DNA from 3 places in the Desulfosporosinus youngiae DSM 17734 genome. Region 2 is predicted to be linked to each of the others. Evidence: a T-box and tRNA genes for the amino acid it is inferred to sense, from the RefSeq annotation. Region 2 holds a T-box; the other regions hold tRNA genes.
What was found. The T-box of region 2 lies ahead of DESYODRAFT_RS24000 (valine--tRNA ligase). A T-box ahead of a tRNA ligase gene usually reads a tRNA of that ligase, here a tRNA-Val.

Region 1 (5,971 bases), 610 kb from region 2:
TTCATACGTAAGAACAGGCGCCTTAACTTCAAGCAGTAAACCATTAAAACATGACCAGGAATTGCGTCCATCGATTTGCTGTCTTTGTAACGGTGGTTGCGGGATAAAAATCAGCTTAGATCAGGATGGAAAAATCAAGGCGGTATTTGGTGACCCTGAAAACCCCTATAATAAAGGGAAAATTTGTCCTAAACCTATGGAAATTTCCCAAACTCTTTATGGACCATATAGAGTCAGATATCCTATGAAAAAGGTTAATGGTACTTTTGAAAGAATAAGTTGGGACGAGGCTTTAGATTTGATCGCCCAAAAATATAATCATTATCTTAAAGAGAATGGTTCAGGATCAATTGTAGGGATTACCTCCAAAGTAGGTGGATCTTACAGTAAATTGGCGCATAGCATATTTTCCTCCTTAACCGGTCTTGTGAACTATGGGACTGGGCCGATCTGCACCGACTCAGAGGTGAATGTGCGCAAAAAACTCTTTGGAGACGGTTCAGGAACAAGCCCTCTCTCGGATGTCCTAAATTCTAAACTATTGCTGATAGTTGGCAACAACGCCGCCCAAACAAAGGCGGGGCAGTTTCATTGGATTACGGAAGCTAAGCGGTCAGGGACTCGTATCGTGGTCATAGACACCCGCTTCACAGAAACGGCTCAGGCAGCGGACTTATTCATACAAATCAGACCGGGGACTGACGCAGCCTTAGGTATGGCGTTACTGAATTATGTTATCAAGAATAACCTCTATGATCCAACGTTTGTATCTGAACATACTAATGGGTTCGGGAGGTTAGCCCAGGATGTGAGTTCGTTTACCACTGAGCGCGCAGCAGAGGTCACAGGAGTTCCTCAAAATGTTATTGAGAGATTAGCAGAAGATTTAGCGACACTAAGACCAGGCATGTTGTTTGAAGGGCGAGGTGTTGTTTGTGTTAATAATGCGGGGGCCTCAATCTGGGCATTTGAAAGCCTGATGGCTATACTCGGTAATATCGGTAAACCGGGATCAGGGATTATTTCACACATCAACAATACCGGCGGCATCAGCAATTTAATCCAGACGAAGGATGTTATGAAACCTGATCGTAAGAGATCATCTAGTACCCTCTATAAAGACATGCTGGAGGGAGATGTCAAAATGCTCTTGATTTCAGGGAATCCTTGTGTAACTTGGCCCGACAGTGCACGGATGCGTACAGCAGTTAAAGGATTAGATTTTGTGGTCAGCCATACCTTGGTGTTGGATGATTCTGCTGTACTAGCTGACATAGTTCTCCCTGCGACCCATTGGTTGGAAGAAGCCGGAGCTCAGGCTAGTGTGCATAGAGTCTTGCAGTGGAAAAATAAAGTGGTTGATACACTTGGTGAAGAAAAATCTGGCGGAGATTTTTACCGGCTATTGGCAGAGCGAATGGGTTTGCCGTCATCCTATTTCCCGGATTCTCCTGAAGCGGCTTGGGAGCTGGAAAGGAAGTACAATAAAAATGTAGCTGGTATTAGCAGGGAACGGATGCTGGCAACCCCCGGCGGTATACATTTTCCATGCTCTGAAGTTGGTAAGGAAACCGTGCGCTTATTTCCGAGTGGAACGTTCAAAACATCTACCGGCAAAGTTGAATTATCAGGAGTAAGTGATGCGCCGCTTGATTACGTAGATACCACTGAAGCCCCGGGGAATATGGGAGTAAGCCGAGAGAAATATCCTTATATCTTTAGCACGAATAAGGTGGCAAGCCACTACCATACGGAATGCCAATATAGTGATTGGGCTAATGAAATGGAAAAACCTTATGTGGAAATACATCCTCTGACCGCATTAGAGATAGGAGTTGGGGAAGGAGACCAAGTTAGAGTGGAGACGGTTGCAGGATCGGTCATTTTGCCGGCGAAGATAACCTTGTCAGTACCGCGGGGGTTCCTCTCAACCCAACCATATTTCGGGTTACAATCTCCTTATGGGCAAGTACCGGCCAATACTCTTTTTCCAGTAGCTGCTGATCCTATTGGAGGTAATTTAGTTAGCAAAAACATCATGTGTAATGCTAAAGCCGAAGGGGGTCAAGAATCATGAGTCAGCATGCTATGTTAGTTGATGAGTCACGATGCATCGCGTGTATGAGTTGCGCCGTTGCTTGTAAACAGGAAAATGGTTTACAAACAGGAGATTGGTATTTAAAAGTATGGCGAAGGGAACATCTCAAGGATCACTTGGTACGCTATTATTATCCTCAGTCATGCAGACACTGCGCAGACCCGGTTTGTCAAACGGTGTGTCCGGCAGGTGCTATTCAGTGTCAGGAAGATGGGCTTGTGATTCAAGATGACGAAAAGTGTCTTGGGTGTCATGTTTGTGTAACCGCATGTCCCCATGGGGGAATGAAAATCATGACAAACGGTAAAGTGGGGAAATGTACTTTTTGCAGTCATCGCTTGGAAAGAGGCGAAGAGCCCGGGTGTGTTGCCGTTTGTCCGGTTAACTCCCGAGTTTATGGTAAGCGCGAGGAACTTCTTAAAGAGGCATCCATGCGAGTAACTGAATTAAAGGACAGAGGTATAAACGTCTATCTCGAAGGAGAGGATAAGGGTCAGACTAGAGTCATATATCTTTTAGTTGATAAATAAAGCCAGATAACCTTAGATCGACAATGAATGGTAAAGGATTTTAAAGAATAGCAACTTTTTTTATAATATCTGATCAAAAAGAGTTGACATTTTGGGAACCTTCAGCTATACTAAAAAAGTTCTCAAAAGTGGCCCGTTGGTCAAGCGGTCTAAGACACCGCCCTTTCACGGCGGTTACACGGGTTCGAATCCCGTACGGGTCACCAGAATAGAGCCCAAGGGTGATTAGCTCAGTTGGTAGAGCGCCTGCCTTACAAGCAGGATGTCGGCAGTTCGACCCTGTCATCGCCCACCAGACACGGCCCCGTGGTGTAGTGGTCAACATGCCTGCCTGTCACGCAGGAGATCGTCGGTTCAAGTCCGATCGGGGTCGCCATATTAATAGACAGCATGGGTAGGTGGCCGAGTGGTTAAAGGCGACAGACTGTAAATCTGTTCCGCGAGGTACGATGGTTCGAATCCATCCCTGCCCACCATTATCAAAGGTTCGGAGATTGTTGTTCAAGATGGAATGGCAATTGGTTAAGAGATAGATTTTGGAAATGATAATTCCGGTAATATAACATGAGGAATGCGATAATTCGGATAACGATTGTTGTATGCCAAACACTAAACTCGTCGCGGGGTGGAGCAGCGGTAGCTCGTCGGGCTCATAACCCGAAGGTCGTCGGTTCAAATCCGGCCCCCGCAACCAAGTTATTGGGTCTTTGAGCAATGCTCGGACTTAATATATAGATTGGGGTGTCGCCAAGTGGTAAGGCACCAGACTTTGACTCTGGCATTCGTAGGTTCGAATCCTCCCACCCCAGCCATTAAGGGCCATTAGCTCAGTCGGCTAGAGCACCTGACTTTTAATCAGGGTGTCCCGCGTTCGAGTCGCGGATGGCCCACCATACAATTTGCGGGTGTAACTCAGCGGTAGAGTGTCACCTTGCCAAGGTGAAAGTCGCGAGTTCGAATCTCGTCACCCGCTCCATAACGTGCGCTCGTAGCCCAGCTGGATAGAGCGTCTGACTACGAATCAGAAGGCCGGGAGTTCGAATCTCTCCGAGCGCACCACAAAATTACAGATAAGCCGTTGTAGCTCAGTTGGTAGAGCGTATCCTTGGTAAGGATAAGGTCACCGGTTCAATCCCGGTCAATGGCTCCAGACATGCGGGAGTGGCGTAATTGGCAGACGCGCACGTTTGAGGGGCGTGTGGGTAACTCCGTACGGGTTCAAGTCCCGTCTTCCGCACCAAATAAGCAAATCTTGGAGAAGTACTCAAGTGGCTGAAGAGGACGGTTTGCTAAACCGTTAGAGTGGGTAACTGCTGCGAGGGTTCAAATCCCTCCTTCTCCGCCAAATGTATATATTCCTCGATAGCTCAATGGTGGAGCAACCGGCTGTTAACCGGTAGGTTGTAGGTTCGAGTCCTACTCGGGGAGCCATGGCAGGGTAGCCAAGTGGTCTAAGGCAAGTGGTTCATACCCGCTCATTCGAGGGTTCAAATCCCCCCCCTGCTACCACACCTGCGGGTGTAGCTCAATGGTAGAGCACTAGCCTTCCAAGCTAGCTACGTGAGTTCGATTCTCATCACCCGCTCCATAAAAATAGTTAACCGCACCTGATTGGTGCGGTTTTTAGTTGTTTTATGTTTCTTAAAGTTATTCTTATCATTACTATACACTTTTATTACGTGTATGAATCAAAACACATTCGTGATGAATCACTGTAATTCCATGCTCTTTGCCATCTTGGATTGCATTGTTGCTTTCGCTGCCAGGTTGCATCCAGACCTTTGAGATTCCAAGGTCGTTGCATTCTTTGACAACTTGTTCGGTGATTTTGGGAGGAACGACAACGCTCACCGCATCAGGTTTCTTCGGTAGGGCAGTTAGGGAAGGATAACAAGGGTCTCCGTCTATACTCTCGAGCCCGGGATTAATTGCAAATACCGAGTAACCTAATTTTTTAAGTTGATCGTAAACCTTATAGCCATATTTAGTTTTATTATTAGATACGCCGATTACTGCCCAAGTTTTTTGATTCAAAAGTTCATTTACATTACCTTGCATACGAATCCTCCTGTTGCTTAAATATAGAAAATGTGGACTTGGTTTTGGTAGTGTTAATACTTCTCAGTGTAGAATAAAATCATATGTTTAGCAAATTATGGACGGGCCTAAGTTGTAATAATGAAATGTCTTAGTTAAACTCTGAGTCTATTAGTCTCTTGACGGCGCATTGATACCATGATACTATTACAAACGTTGCTCCGCAGATTAAGAGCGAGAGTGACGGTGGTTAAAAGCGGTTAAAATAACTATTGACAGCATATGCTGAAAAATGTTATTATAGCTAGGTGCCGTAAAACGCGCATTATCACGTTAAAAATTAGTTTCCTTAGTTACAAGCGAATTACTAATTAGCTATTGACAACATAAGTTGAAAATGCTAATATGTAGTTCCGGCCCTGGGGGCAAGGAAAATAAATGGTCTTTGAAAACTAAACAACAAGGACAGCCAATGAGAGAAACTCGTAAGAGTTTCAAAATAAATCATGAGTCAATCATCTTCTTCAAGTGAGAAGTTTGAATAACTTTTTTTGGAGAGTTTGATCCTGGCTCAGGACGAACGCTGGCGGCGTGCCTAACACATGCAAGTCGAACGGAGAATTTTGATAAGCTTGCTTAGAGAAATTCTTAGTGGCGGACGGGTGAGTAACGCGTGGGTAACCTACCCATAAAGCCGGGACAACCCTTGGAAACGAGGGCTAATACCGGATAATCTTAAGACGTGGCATCACGACTTAAGGAAAGATGGCCTCTGAATATGCTATCGATTATGGATGGACCCGCGTCTGATTAGCTGGTTGGTGGGGTAAAGGCCTACCAAGGCGACGATCAGTAGCCGGCCTGAGAGGGTGAACGGCCACACTGGGACTGAGACACGGCCCAGACTCCTACGGGAGGCAGCAGTGGGGAATCTTCCGCAATGGACGAAAGTCTGACGGAGCAACGCCGCGTGTATGATGAAGGTCTTCGGATTGTAAAGTACTGTCTTTGGGGAAGAACGGTGAGGTTGAAAATATTGATTTCACATGACGGTACCCAAGGAGGAAGCCCCGGCTAACTACGTGCCAGCAGCCGCGGTAATACGTAGGGGGCAAGCGTTGTCCGGAATTATTGGGCGTAAAGGGCGCGTAGGCGGATTTTTAAGTCTGGTGTGAAAGATCAGGGCTCAACCCTGAGAGTGCATCGGAAACTGGAGATCTTGAGAACAGGAGAGGAAAGTGGAATTCCACGTGTAGCGGTGAAATGCGTAGATATGTGGAGGAACACCAGTGGCGAAGGCGACTTT
Region 2 (5,971 bases):
GCTTCAATGCTCATTGTTGTTCAGACCTAAAACAAACTCTCTAAACTTGTTTTAATTCGCTCAGGCGTTCTTCTAAAGCTGCTTTGCGGGCTAAGAGTCCTTCTAAGCGTTCCCGTTCTTTAGCTACCACAGCCGCCGGTGCCTTGTTTGTAAAGCCAGGGTTATTGAGTTTTGTTTCCAAGGTCTTCTGATCCTGGACCGCTAAGGCAATCTCCTTTTCAATACGGGCAACTTCTTTATCCAAATCCATCAGCCCTTTTAAAGGGAGGTAGATTTCAACGCCCTCTAAAACGGCACTGGCTGATTGTGAGGGCTTTTCCGGCAGGGATTCAAACAATTCGACGCTGGCGCCTCCGGCTAATTTCAAAATATCAGCCTTGCCGTTTTCCAGGACGGCGCGCTGGTTCTCATCCGGGGCGAGCATGATGATCTCGACTTTCTGCCCGGGTGACACCTTCATCTCCGCGCGGATATTACGGATCGCTTTAATAGCATCCATGAGAAGGGTCATATTCCTTTCGGCTGCTGCATCATTGCAGGCCGGCAGTTCAGGCCAGGGCTGTATCATGAGGCTTTTCCCCTGAACAGGGAAATTCTGCCATATTTCTTCAGTTAAGAACGGCATAAAGGGATGCAAGAGGCGCAGGGTTCCTTCGAGAACTTCGAAAAGTACGGATTGGGCAGTATGACGGGCTGCACCATTTTCCTTGTTGTAGAGGCGCGGCTTGGTCAGCTCAATGTACCAATCACAGAACTCATTCCAAATAAACTCATAGAGCAGGCGTCCGGCTTCACCAAGATCGAAATTGTCCAGAGCCTTTGTGACGTTCTCAATGGTGGCGGCATAGCGGGTTAGTATCCAGCGGTCCGCCAGGGCCAGTTCTCCCCTTGGCCCTTCTTGGTAGTCTTCTAAATTTAAGAGGACATAACGGGAAGCATTCCAAATCTTGTTGGAGAAATTGCGAGTTGCTTCAAGCCGTTCCGGGTGGAAACGCAGATCATTTCCAGGTGTATTTCCTGTGATCAGCATGAAGCGCAAGGTATCCGCTCCATACTGTTCAATCACTTCAATGGGGTCCACACCGTTGCCTAAGGATTTACTCATCTTCCGGCCTTGCGCATCCAGAACCAGTCCATGAATCATGACCTTGCGGAAAGGTACTTCCCGCTTAAACTCCATAGCCATGAAAATCATCCGGGCCACCCAGAAGAAAATGATATCCCTCCCGGTCACTAAAACAGAGGTCGGGTAAAACTGTTCTAGTTCGGGCGTTTTTTCCGGCCAGCCTAATGTAGAAAAAGGCCATAGTCCGGAGGAAAACCAGGTATCCAAAACGTCGGGATCTTGTTTGAGCTGGTCTGATCCACAGGCCGGACAACTTGAAGGGTCCTCCTTGGAGCAGATTTCAGCCCCGCATTTCCCGCAATACCAAACAGGAATGCGGTGACCCCACCACAACTGTCTGGAGATGCACCAATCCCGGATATTCTCCATCCAGCCAAGATAGATTTTATCGAAGCGATCAGGAACAAATTCTAATCGTCCATCCCGCACAACATCAATGGCCGGCTCTGCTAAGGGTTCCATCTTTACAAACCATTGCTTGCTGACTAATGGTTCAATGATCGTAGAGCAGCGATAGCATTCTCCAACTGCATGGGCATGAGCATCGATTTTAACCAGGACTCCAGAGGTTTTAAGCTCTTCGACAATCGCTTTACGGGCCTCAAAACGGTCCAGCCCTTGAAATTTACCGGCATTTTCATTCATTTTAGCTTGTTTGTCCAAGACGATAACCTGAGGCAATTTATGGCGAAGTCCGATTTCAAAGTCGTTGGGGTCATGGGCTGGGGTGATTTTTACCGCACCCGTCCCAAACTCACGATCCACGTATTCATCGGCAATAATCGGGATTTCCCGATTCATTAACGGCAGGATTAAGGTTTTTCCAATCAGATGCTGATAGCGCTCATCCTCCGGATGAACTGCCACTGCCGTGTCGCCAAGCATCGTTTCCGGCCGGGTGGTCGCCACGATTAAAGACTCGTTACTATGTTTAACCGGGTAACGCAGATGATATAAGTTCCCATCCCGGTCATTATGTTCCACCTCAATATCCGAAATCGTCGTATGACAATGAGGACACCAGTTAACGATATAATTTCCGCGATAAATGAGGCCTTTGTCATATAAATCAACAAATGCCTCCCTGACCGCCCGCGAACATCCTTCATCCATGGTGAACCGCTCACGTTCCCAGTCACAAGACGATCCCAGCCTGCGTAATTGCTGGGTGATACGCCCGCCATACTGGGTTTTCCACTCCCAAACCCGTTCTAAAAACTTCTCCCGTCCCAGTTCATGACGATTGGTGCCTTCCTTGGCTAACTGCCCTTCAACCTTAGCCTGAGTAGCGATCCCGGCATGGTCCGTTCCCGGAACCCAGAGGGTATTAAAACCCTGCATCCGCTTAAAGCGAGTCAAAATATCCTGGATCGTACTATCCATGGCATGTCCAAGGTGCAGAGCGCCCGTGACATTCGGCGGAGGCATAACAATACTGAACGCCGGCTTGTCCTTGTTCACTTCTTCATGAAAAAAACCATTTTCCTCCCAATACTGCGACCATTTTCCTTCAACTGAGCTGGAATCGTACGCTGTCGCCATTTCCGCTTTTTTGTTCTCTGGCATATATTCACGAACTCCTTTCGTTCATTAAAAAAAGCCCCTCATCCAATCAAAGGACGAAAAGCTTCCGTGGTACCACCTTTATTCTGAGAAACATTGGTTTCCTCAGCACTTGGCAAACGCTAACGGGTTCCTCCGTCAGAGAGTACTCCATTCCCCTCCGCCCCTCCTGTGCGACCTCTAGTGGCTTCCCGAAAAGGCCTTTCAGCTCTGGCCTTTCTCTCTGGACGGCAGGATCACTATTCCTCACAGTCATTGGGTTTATCTAACTATTATATCCATTAATTATACTCGGCATAAGAAGTATTGTCAAAATACCTCTTACCAGGCGCACTTTACTCCGGTTATTTTGGCCGTCCATTCGTCTAAAGCAACAAGATCGTTGGGGCCAAGCTCTGACAAGGATGTTTTTCCAAGAGCCCGTACCCCCTCTTCCATTTCCATGACCATTGATTTAAGGACATTAGCTACACTTTTACTTGCCAAAGGGATATCCAGCCGGTGCTTATAAGGAGAATCATACCAAACCAACTGTGTTAATGGCTCCCAGGGAAGTACTTTATGAATCTGGTTATGAATTAAAGCAAACAGAGGAACGGTTCCCATACAAATGGCATCCGCCCCCAGCGCTATGGCTTTCAGGCACTCTCCGGGTGTCGAATATCCTCCCCCGACCACCAGACTGACCTCTTTTCGAGCACCCTGCTCGCGCAAAAAACGTTCCGCCCGAACAAGGGCCAACAAACTTGGAATTCCCAAATCATCGCAAATCAGCGGGGATGCGCCGGACGCCCCGCCTTGAGCTCCGCCGAGAACGATGACATCAAAATCCGCTTCTAAACAGACGGCCAAGTCCCTTTCCAAGGCACCCGTCGCCATAAGCTTAATAGCAATGGGTTTTCCCGCCGCTTCTTCACGCAAATCCGAGACATACTTCGGCCAATCCCAAGGGGTCTGAATTCCGGGGATTACCGCCGGGGTAACGACTGTTTCCACAGGGGATATGCCCATTAGTTTTTGTGCCTTGCCCTTCACCGCATAAGGTTCAATAGTATAAGGCCCCATCCTGGCCCCTTGGCCCATCTGCACTTCAATCATATCTGCAGCAGCAATTCCTTGGGGACTGTGCCCCCAGGGACTCCGGCTGATTTGCCAGACAAATTTGCCGGCCTCATCACGCTCCTCTTGTAAAAATGGTCCCTCCCCTGAATTGGTGACAGTCCCCATTTGTTTTGCTGCTCTGGCTAAGGCCTTTTTAGCCTCTTCGCTAAGCCCTATTCCGTAACCCATGCCGCCAATCATCAATGGAATGTCAATTTGAAGAGGTTTCTCTGCTTTGGCGCCAAGGGTTACCTTCATATCGACTGGAAAATGGGCCTCTTTAGGAAGACGGGCCATTTGGCCGGGTACAAACATCAGGGTATCGTAATGAGGCAGGGGTTTTGCCGAGCCTAAGGGCCGCTGAATAAGCTTTCCTTCTTCTGCCCGCAAACTGATTTCCAAGATAGTTTGCAGGGAGGTCCGGCGAACCGCACTCCAAAGCTCCATTAGATTTTCGTGATATTTGTCTCGCAGGAGTCTTTCTAAAACCAATCCAAAAATCCGTTGGACGGTGGTCCGGAAGGAGCGTCTGCCAACAAAGTAAGCGACATTAAAAAGGATTCCGGCGGCAATCATCGTTCCTACGACTGAAAGCACAACAATGAGCAGGGCATCCTCTTTTAACAACAAGTTCAATCCCCCATCTTTCACTCACGTTCGATATACCACTGATCAATGTGGTAAGACAATCTTAATAGACGTAGTCTATGCGAGTTAACCGATATTATTCTCAGACGGATTTGATGGGTTTTTTCCCTAATATTACTCTTATGTATTTAAATACCATTTGTAAAAAAAAGGATTTTCCCTTTTTTAGCGAATGATTGTTATGTGTACTCATACTTCAGCTTTAATCATGAGTTTCGTTTCCAAAAGCTCTTTTCAAAAAAAAAATATTTCAAAAACGAGGAGGAACTTCATTCAATGAGAAAGACTAAAAAAGCCTTAGCAACCTTAGCCATCGCAGGTATGACTTTAAGCATGCTTCCTTTCAATGCCTTTGCTGCGGTTACAGTTCCTGAACGCTTAGCAGGAGTAACAGCTGAACAAACTGCCGTAAAAATTGCTGAACGTACTGGTTGGACAGGCTCTGCTATTCTCGCTTCTTCCGCTTCTTATGGCATGGTTGATGCTTTGACTGCCGGCCCGCTCGCTTCCGTCCTTGAGGCTCCTATTCTTCTGCAAGGGGCTGGAGATGAACTGAACAAAGACACTAAAGCTGAACTTGAACGACTTGAAGTTGAAACGGTTTATGTTACCAGCGGAACTGCGGTGATCAGTCAGGCCGTTCTGGATCAGCTTGAAGATATGGATATCACAGTGGTTTCCCTTGGCGGAAACGATCGATTCGACACCTCTGTTAATATTGCTAAGCAAATGATCGAACTGGAAGCTCCAGTGAGCAAGGTTGCTGTTGCTTACGGCTGGAAGAACCAGGACGCCCTCTCCATCGCCTCTATTGCTGCTGCTCAGACTCAGCCGATTCTCCTGACCGAGGCGGCGTCAATTCCTGAAAGTGTCCAGGAGTTCCTGTCTGAGAATGAGGATATTGTTTCAACCGATATTATTGGCGGAACCGCCGTAATCAGTGACGATATCGCAGATGAGTTTCCTGACGCCACCCGCCACTTTGGCATGACAGCTTATGACACCAATGTTGAAGTGCTTAAGGCTTTTGAGGATATTATAGAGTATGATCATGTTTTCGTAGCTAATGGGGAAACTGCCATTGATGCTTTAGCCGGGGCACCTCTTGCCGCTCAATATAACGCAGGCATCATTCTTACAGACGGTTCTGCCAATGAAGGCACAGCCTATGTGAGCGGCAAATTGTCGGCTGACAGTGTGGTAACTGCTTTAGGTGGTACGGCGGTTGTTCCGGACAGCGCCCTTAAAGACTTGATTGAAGCTCAAGCTGCAGCAGCCGCAAAATTAGCGGCGATCGAGAAGATTGACGGTATCGAACTGGATGGAGATGCCTCTGAGATAACTGCTCAGGATCTTATTGCTGCCGGTGTCGCTGAGGCCGACGTCATTGAAGCCAACCTGGAAGCTTACCAAACGGCTATTTCCGCAGCAGCGGACGAGGGTCTTAACTCCGCGGAAAAAATTCAGGCTATGGTTACCGCGGTAAATGCCGCTAAGGCTGCCGAGGCTGCTATTGCAAAAATTGACGGTATT
Region 3 (5,971 bases), 1.6 Mb from region 2:
GCCTGTGCCATCTGGAACAGCTTATACTGCGATGCTTCATCGTTATTACGGATCTGTTGAATGGCGGAACGCAGTGTTGGGTTCGCACACTCGGTGATGGTGTTGGCGTAGCATGTCAGATTGCTCTTTACAGAGGAAAGTACATCGTTGACCATTATTTTTTCTTGTATCATTACTTATTTCCTCCTTTAGTTCAAAAAGCCTAACAACTGTTGTTTGGTATTCATCGCAGCTTGTGCACCATCCTGAAAAAACTGCTTAAGTTCAGGATCGGTCGCTTGCTCGGCATAAGCCTGCAATTTTTGGTTGGCGGTTTCATGAGCGCCAATCAAATGACGCAGGTTCTGCAGTTCAATTTGGTTCAGTTGTGACATAAAAAAAACTCCTTTCAATATATTCCATATTTAGTATTTCAGAATGCGAACAGAATATGCATAGCTAACAAAATTGACCTTTGGACATAGGTCGGCGCTAGTTCAATCGTTTGTGCCGGCCTTCCTAACGAACGATATTTTAAGAAACAAAAAACATGATAGTAAAATAACCATCATGTCACCAGCATATTTTTATTGATTAAAAAAATCTACACTTTTTCTTATCTGTTTCAAGAAGAAGACGTAGCTTTTGACTTGGCGGAGGGGGTGGGATTCGAACCCACGGCCCCTTGCGGAGTCACTGGTTTTCAAGACCAGCTCCTTAAACCACTCGGACACCCCTCCAAGTATGATGGCGACCCCGATCGGACTTGAACCGACGATCTCCTGCGTGACAGGCAGGCATGTTGACCACTACACCACGGGGCCGAATTTGTCCTTACTTTTCTCGCGTGAGACTTATATTAGCACGAAGACTATTTTTTTGCAACTGTAAAATTCATTTTTCTTTGTGTATCATTCTATCAAGTGTAATCTTAGATCCTTACTGTTTCATGCAATAACACTCTTTATCAGCTCATTCTCTCTCTTGATAAACTCTTTCTGCTCGTCAAATTGACGTTCACTCTGCTCTCTATGGGCTGATAAACCTTCAGCTACGGCCTTTACATTATTGTCTACTTTCTCCATCAGAACTCCCAGTTCATCCACCTTTGAATCTAAGGAACTAACTCTCTCTTCAGTTCTTTGCTGACTAGTCCTAACTTCTTGGATCTCTTGAGACAATTTATCAAATTGCTCTAACAACAATTCTTGAAACTTCTCGTTTTCCATAAGTAATCTCCTCTCTGTTGCCATTAACTGCAACTCCTCATCATATTATACTCCATGATTCAGACATATTAATATAATGTTGGGGATTGCACTCCCCGATTGGCATTTCAAAATTAATACCGGCCTTTTCAGCAATGTGTTTGATTGCTCTTTCACCCTTTATAAAACCCTTTCTGCAAAGTTAGACGTTCAATGCTGATTCTTCATAAAATAAACGCAAAAAATACCTTTAACGTTTTAACTAAAAACATACAGTCAAGGGTTGCGAAACGAATTGTAAAATTTTGTTCGCTATTTGACGGTATACTTTTTAGCCAATTGACTGTCCTGACTACAATATTTTTTACGTTAAATCAGGCTGTCAAATTCGTTAAAGGTATTCGCAAAAAAATGGCTTAGTAATGCGGTTTTTAAAGCGTTTGGTGGGCGATGACAGGATCGAACTGCCGACATCCTGCTTGTAAGGCAGGCGCTCTACCATCTGAGCTAATCGCCCATAAAAGTTGGTGACCCGTACGGGATTCGAACCCGTGTAACCGCCGTGAAAGGGCGGTGTCTTAGACCGCTTGACCAACGGGCCGGATAAAAATTGGCAGGGGATGAGAGAGTCGAACTCCCACCGACGGTTTTGGAGACCGCTGTTCTACCATTAAACTAATCCCCTATGGTTTGGTGGGCCATCCGCGACTCGAACGCGGGACACCCTGATTAAAAGTCAGGTGCTCTAGCCGACTGAGCTAATGGCCCTTAAATGGCTGGGGTGGGAGGATTCGAACCTCCGAATGCCAGAGTCAAAGTCTGGTGCCTTACCGCTTGGCGACACCCCAATAATATAGCAGCCTAAATGGTGCGCTCGGAGAGATTCGAACTCCCGGCCTTCTGATTCGTAGTCAGACGCTCTATCCAGCTGAGCTACGAGCGCAAAATATATTATGGTGGAGGTAAGCGGGATCGAACCGCTGACCCCCTGCTTGCAAGGCAGGTGCTCTCCCAGCTGAGCTATACCCCCACAATACTTGCTTAACTGTGTACTCTGATTCCAACTTCAGGTGTTAGACTAGTTGTTGGACCGGATTGTATAATAGCATTTTCAAATTACATTGTCAACAACTAATTTAAATGCTGTGTTGCTGCCTCGAATGTGTCGTTTCGGAGCTACGGTTAGTTTTATCCAGACCTTTATTTTTTAATCCCCAAGTTCGGCCCGACCAATTTCTTCGAAGATCCAGGTTTGCCCCGTTTTGCGCTTAAATCATTGACAAATCAGTAAAGGGATTTAAAATTATGAAAGAGAACTTTCCGTTCGGATTAATCATTCAAGCTGCTTAAATCTTTGAATATTCCTGCTGAATAATTCTTGCCAAAATATCAGCAGTTTGTTCAGGGTTTACTAACTGGTTTTTCGCAAGGTAAAAACTGACATGCCTTTCGTCAAGGTCCAAATCGTCGATAGCACTGGCGAAAAATCCTCTGACTTTTTTATCAATCTGAAGCATAATATTTATCCCATCTTCTTGGGCTTCAAAGTAAACTTCAAGCTCATCAAGTTTCCCTTTAAGCAGCTTAGTCGGAACATATTCGAACTCCTGGAACCTCCCATTGAAGGAACCTGATCCGGCTTTAGACCTGAAACCGAGTAAACTTATGGCATCAAATAAGCATTGGACAAAGTGATTGGGGCGTATGGTAATCCCATCAATATCCTTTGCATCAACTGCATTGGGTATATCCAGGTTTGTCCTAAACTGGTATCTGGTATACGGCGTTGATACCGGAATATTATAGGGCAGTTCAAACCGAATTGGGATGCTGATTTCAGGCGAATTTGCTTTAACCATCAATTGGCTTGCAACAATCCCGCTGGCTATTTCCTGATGTACATGTCTTGTTTGGTCGCCCGCTTTATACTTTGAGAATACCTCTAAGGCAATTGTTATCTCTGTTATAACCTGATCAATCGATCCGCCGCTAATATAGACGTTTCCGCTTACTACACCGCCAAGTTCTACAACATCATTATCAATGACAAAATTCACGTTTGCGCCATCAATACCTAAGCCAGCCATGATTTTTTTAAACACTCACACTACCTCCAAACTGTATTTCAGTATCCACCCTGAAATATTGCACTTAACTGCAGCAAAAGACCATTTCACCAAGTTGAACTCCTAAGTTTTTCGCAACAATCTCACACTTTGCTCTCAGTAAAAAATACAGCCGTCTATCCTCTTTGCCAAGCCCTTCTAAGGATTCATAATTAGCCTGCCCTTTACTGATCACTAGATCAGCCTTTTTATAAGCTTGTTTGAATTCTTCCGAACAATCTTTGAGGATGGTTCCTAAAAAACCGCTGCCATTAGAAATTACACGGACTTGCTCAGTCATACCTACATAAGCAGCATCTTCCATCGTGGCATCATTTAAAATCGGCCGGTCCTTAACCGCATAGGTCACCTTGATCCCGGATTCTAACAGCTGTTCAGCTAATAGTCTATCGAAAGCAATTTCCCCGCTGTTATCACCCAGAATTAATATCTCCCGAGCGCCTTTTAGTTTTTGCTCGAAAGATGCGTAATCATCCCGGGCAAAATCCTTCACCATGGCCTCCTCTATAGTCCCCTCAACATCAAACTCCTTCAGGATACCCATATCGATGATATTACCTGCGACCGCAATTTTGAGGGTGATAAACAGCGGATCCGTACTTTGCCGTATCCGCTCTTTTAACTGGGGCAGAAGTTTAAGGGCTAAGTCATTGGATTCCTTCTTGGCCTTATGAAAAGGGTCCTTAATGCCCAAAAGCTCATTGACCTTTCTAAGAATAATCGTCGAATTCTCTGCCGGAGTACCTTGCGGATCCAAATGAGGAAATAGGGACAGGGTCTGATGGATGATTTCCCTCGCTTTATCCTCAGTAATTTCAGTTTGTGCTAACGTATTAATCGATTGCTTTATATAGCAAGGAATACAATCCAGGACAACGTTCACAATTGGAGCCTCCTCATCAGTTAGTCTTCAACTTTATTTATCTCCAATTTCCTGCAAACCCATTATGCCCAAGACGTAATTGCTATTGAATAACTTACATTTCCAGGGAGGATTATCGAATGTTAGCAGAGTTCAGAATTATTAATGACCCCCTGCGTCCTAGTATTTCTACGAATCTTTGTGCGGTTTGCTGCCGCAATAAGGAGAAGGACAGCAAACAAATCGGCTGCTGTTCTTATGAACCGGAATTTTGTCTCTTCGATTTAGTTTATTTATATCTTCATTATCCTGATATTTACCATTCAGTGTTGGAAAAAGGTCAGATAATCGAGGGCTATAACGGAATCATGGTGGAAACAAAGGTCGGCTTAAACCATTGTCCCTTCGCAACGAATAGGGGTTGTATCTTACCAAAGGATGCTATGACTCCTCTTTGCCGGTTATATATCTGCCGGGAAGCGGCCATTTTTGGACCTGCAATCATTGAAGAAAGGTTTGATGAATACTTTTCGAGTGAAGAATATCGCTTAAATAAGTATCTGAACAGCAAACTGGTCCATGATCAGAGCTTTACTAGTGCAAAACTACACAACTTTATAGTAGAATTCTCTCAACCTATAAATAGCATAATTGCAAAAATCGATAGAATCAACCCACCGATAGAAACGTTCCATAAGGAAATAACTATTGAGACATTCTCAATTTAATTCACCAGGCAGCAGGGCTTTTAGCCGATCCGATCCTAAAGATAGGAGCTTAAAACCAAATTTCATCAGCTGAACATCATCTTGCTTAATCCGCTCAAACCCCTCTTCTTTTATATTCATTTGTTCAATTAAGGAAGGATTGTTCATTAAAAAATTCCTGAATTGGTCCAGATCGTAGCAGGCCATAAAGGAAAGTTCAGTCATCCTTTCGTCCGTTTCCTTGTCACCCGTAGGTTTTAAGTAGTTAGCTATCTCTGGAAAACCCTGTTCCATTTCTTCGTAAATCTCTAAACCTTGATCACAAACCCATTCCTTGATAGTTTGTGACTTTTCCTCATTTAGCCCATGGCAGCGGGAGCTTTCAAAAATAAAAGAATACTTTCCCCCGCCCAGCATGTCCACTGGCGCAATCCGGCAGGACCAGGGCCGCTCAAGGTAAACCTGACATCCCTTGGGCGTAATGAACGGACATTTAAGGTCATCCTCCTCGGACATCTTAATATACACAACGGTGAAGCCTGTTTGAGGCACGTGTAATTTTAAAGTGTATTTTTCCAGAAATTCTCCTGAAGAAAGGCCCAGGAAATTTTTCATCCTTAGGACATCATAAGGCGTTAAATATATACTGATATCCCGGCAACATTTTTTAAAGCATTCCAGTCCATCATGGCAATGAAATTTAAACTCACTGTCTTCCTTCAGAACTAAACGTCTGTGATTCATAAAATTTCCCCCTTTTAAATCCCTTCTCATTATAAATTATCTTGCGGGGTTAAGATAGTTTAACCATAATTATTCGAAGATTGCAATAACCAATAAGGCCGCTCATTCTACAATTATAGGGATGGCATTTTTTCAGACGTTGAGGTTTTTTGTTTTACCGGTTAGTCGAATAAAATAAAGGTAAATGCAGTTATTGGCAAGGAAGGGGAAACCACAGTGAATCAAGACGTTAATCTAGGGAAGTATAGCAGACTATGTCGTATCTGCGGAAAGGATTATCGGGTTTATGAGAAAGATTATCATGCTAACGAAGAAGAACTCTGTCCATCCTGTGCAAAATTAAAG

Region 1: it encodes a tRNA-Val, which carries the amino acid that the T-box ahead of DESYODRAFT_RS24000 (valine--tRNA ligase) is inferred to sense. The anticodon was not compared.
Region 3: it encodes a tRNA-Val, which carries the amino acid that the T-box ahead of DESYODRAFT_RS24000 (valine--tRNA ligase) is inferred to sense. The anticodon was not compared.

The regions. Positions count from the first base shown of each region.
Region 1 covers NZ_CM001441.1:121,276-127,246, forward strand. Annotated here, with positions in the region: gene DESYODRAFT_RS00595 (molybdopterin-containing oxidoreductase family protein) at 1-2,077, shown strand, start outside; gene DESYODRAFT_RS00600 (4Fe-4S dicluster domain-containing protein) at 2,074-2,628, shown strand; tRNA gene DESYODRAFT_RS00605 (tRNA-Glu) at 2,759-2,834, shown strand; tRNA gene DESYODRAFT_RS00610 (tRNA-Val) at 2,848-2,923, shown strand; tRNA gene DESYODRAFT_RS00615 (tRNA-Asp) at 2,929-3,004, shown strand; tRNA gene DESYODRAFT_RS00620 (tRNA-Tyr) at 3,021-3,104, shown strand; tRNA gene DESYODRAFT_RS00625 (tRNA-Met) at 3,248-3,322, shown strand; tRNA gene DESYODRAFT_RS00630 (tRNA-Gln) at 3,366-3,440, shown strand; tRNA gene DESYODRAFT_RS00635 (tRNA-Lys) at 3,445-3,521, shown strand; tRNA gene DESYODRAFT_RS00640 (tRNA-Gly) at 3,530-3,604, shown strand; tRNA gene DESYODRAFT_RS00645 (tRNA-Arg) at 3,611-3,687, shown strand; tRNA gene DESYODRAFT_RS00650 (tRNA-Thr) at 3,703-3,778, shown strand; tRNA gene DESYODRAFT_RS00655 (tRNA-Leu) at 3,784-3,868, shown strand; tRNA gene DESYODRAFT_RS00660 (tRNA-Ser) at 3,883-3,973, shown strand; tRNA gene DESYODRAFT_RS00665 (tRNA-Asn) at 3,985-4,059, shown strand; tRNA gene DESYODRAFT_RS00670 (tRNA-Met) at 4,061-4,137, shown strand; tRNA gene DESYODRAFT_RS00675 (tRNA-Gly) at 4,143-4,216, shown strand; gene DESYODRAFT_RS00680 (CoA-binding protein) at 4,291-4,686, opposite strand; rRNA gene DESYODRAFT_RS00685 (16S ribosomal RNA) at 5,214-5,971, shown strand, end outside.
Region 2 covers NZ_CM001441.1:5,170,196-5,176,166, forward strand. Annotated here, with positions in the region: gene DESYODRAFT_RS24000 (valine--tRNA ligase) at 41-2,692, opposite strand; T-box leader at 2,739-2,954, opposite strand; gene DESYODRAFT_RS24005 (FMN-binding glutamate synthase family protein) at 3,011-4,366, opposite strand; gene DESYODRAFT_RS24010 (cell wall-binding repeat-containing protein) at 4,715-5,971, shown strand, end outside.
Region 3 covers NZ_CM001441.1:3,550,012-3,555,982, forward strand. Annotated here, with positions in the region: gene DESYODRAFT_RS16595 (spore coat protein) at 1-173, opposite strand, end outside; gene DESYODRAFT_RS16600 (hypothetical protein) at 189-374, opposite strand; tRNA gene DESYODRAFT_RS16605 (tRNA-Ser) at 631-719, opposite strand; tRNA gene DESYODRAFT_RS16610 (tRNA-Asp) at 728-803, opposite strand; gene DESYODRAFT_RS16615 (hypothetical protein) at 927-1,208, opposite strand; tRNA gene DESYODRAFT_RS16620 (tRNA-Val) at 1,629-1,704, opposite strand; tRNA gene DESYODRAFT_RS16625 (tRNA-Glu) at 1,713-1,788, opposite strand; tRNA gene DESYODRAFT_RS16630 (tRNA-Trp) at 1,799-1,872, opposite strand; tRNA gene DESYODRAFT_RS16635 (tRNA-Lys) at 1,879-1,955, opposite strand; tRNA gene DESYODRAFT_RS16640 (tRNA-Gln) at 1,961-2,035, opposite strand; tRNA gene DESYODRAFT_RS16645 (tRNA-Arg) at 2,054-2,130, opposite strand; tRNA gene DESYODRAFT_RS16650 (tRNA-Ala) at 2,142-2,217, opposite strand; gene DESYODRAFT_RS16655 (sporulation protein) at 2,534-3,289, opposite strand; gene DESYODRAFT_RS16660 (damage-control phosphatase ARMT1 family protein) at 3,339-4,196, opposite strand; gene DESYODRAFT_RS16665 (hypothetical protein) at 4,316-4,903, shown strand; gene DESYODRAFT_RS16670 (YkgJ family cysteine cluster protein) at 4,895-5,626, opposite strand; gene DESYODRAFT_RS16675 (hypothetical protein) at 5,843-5,971, shown strand, end outside.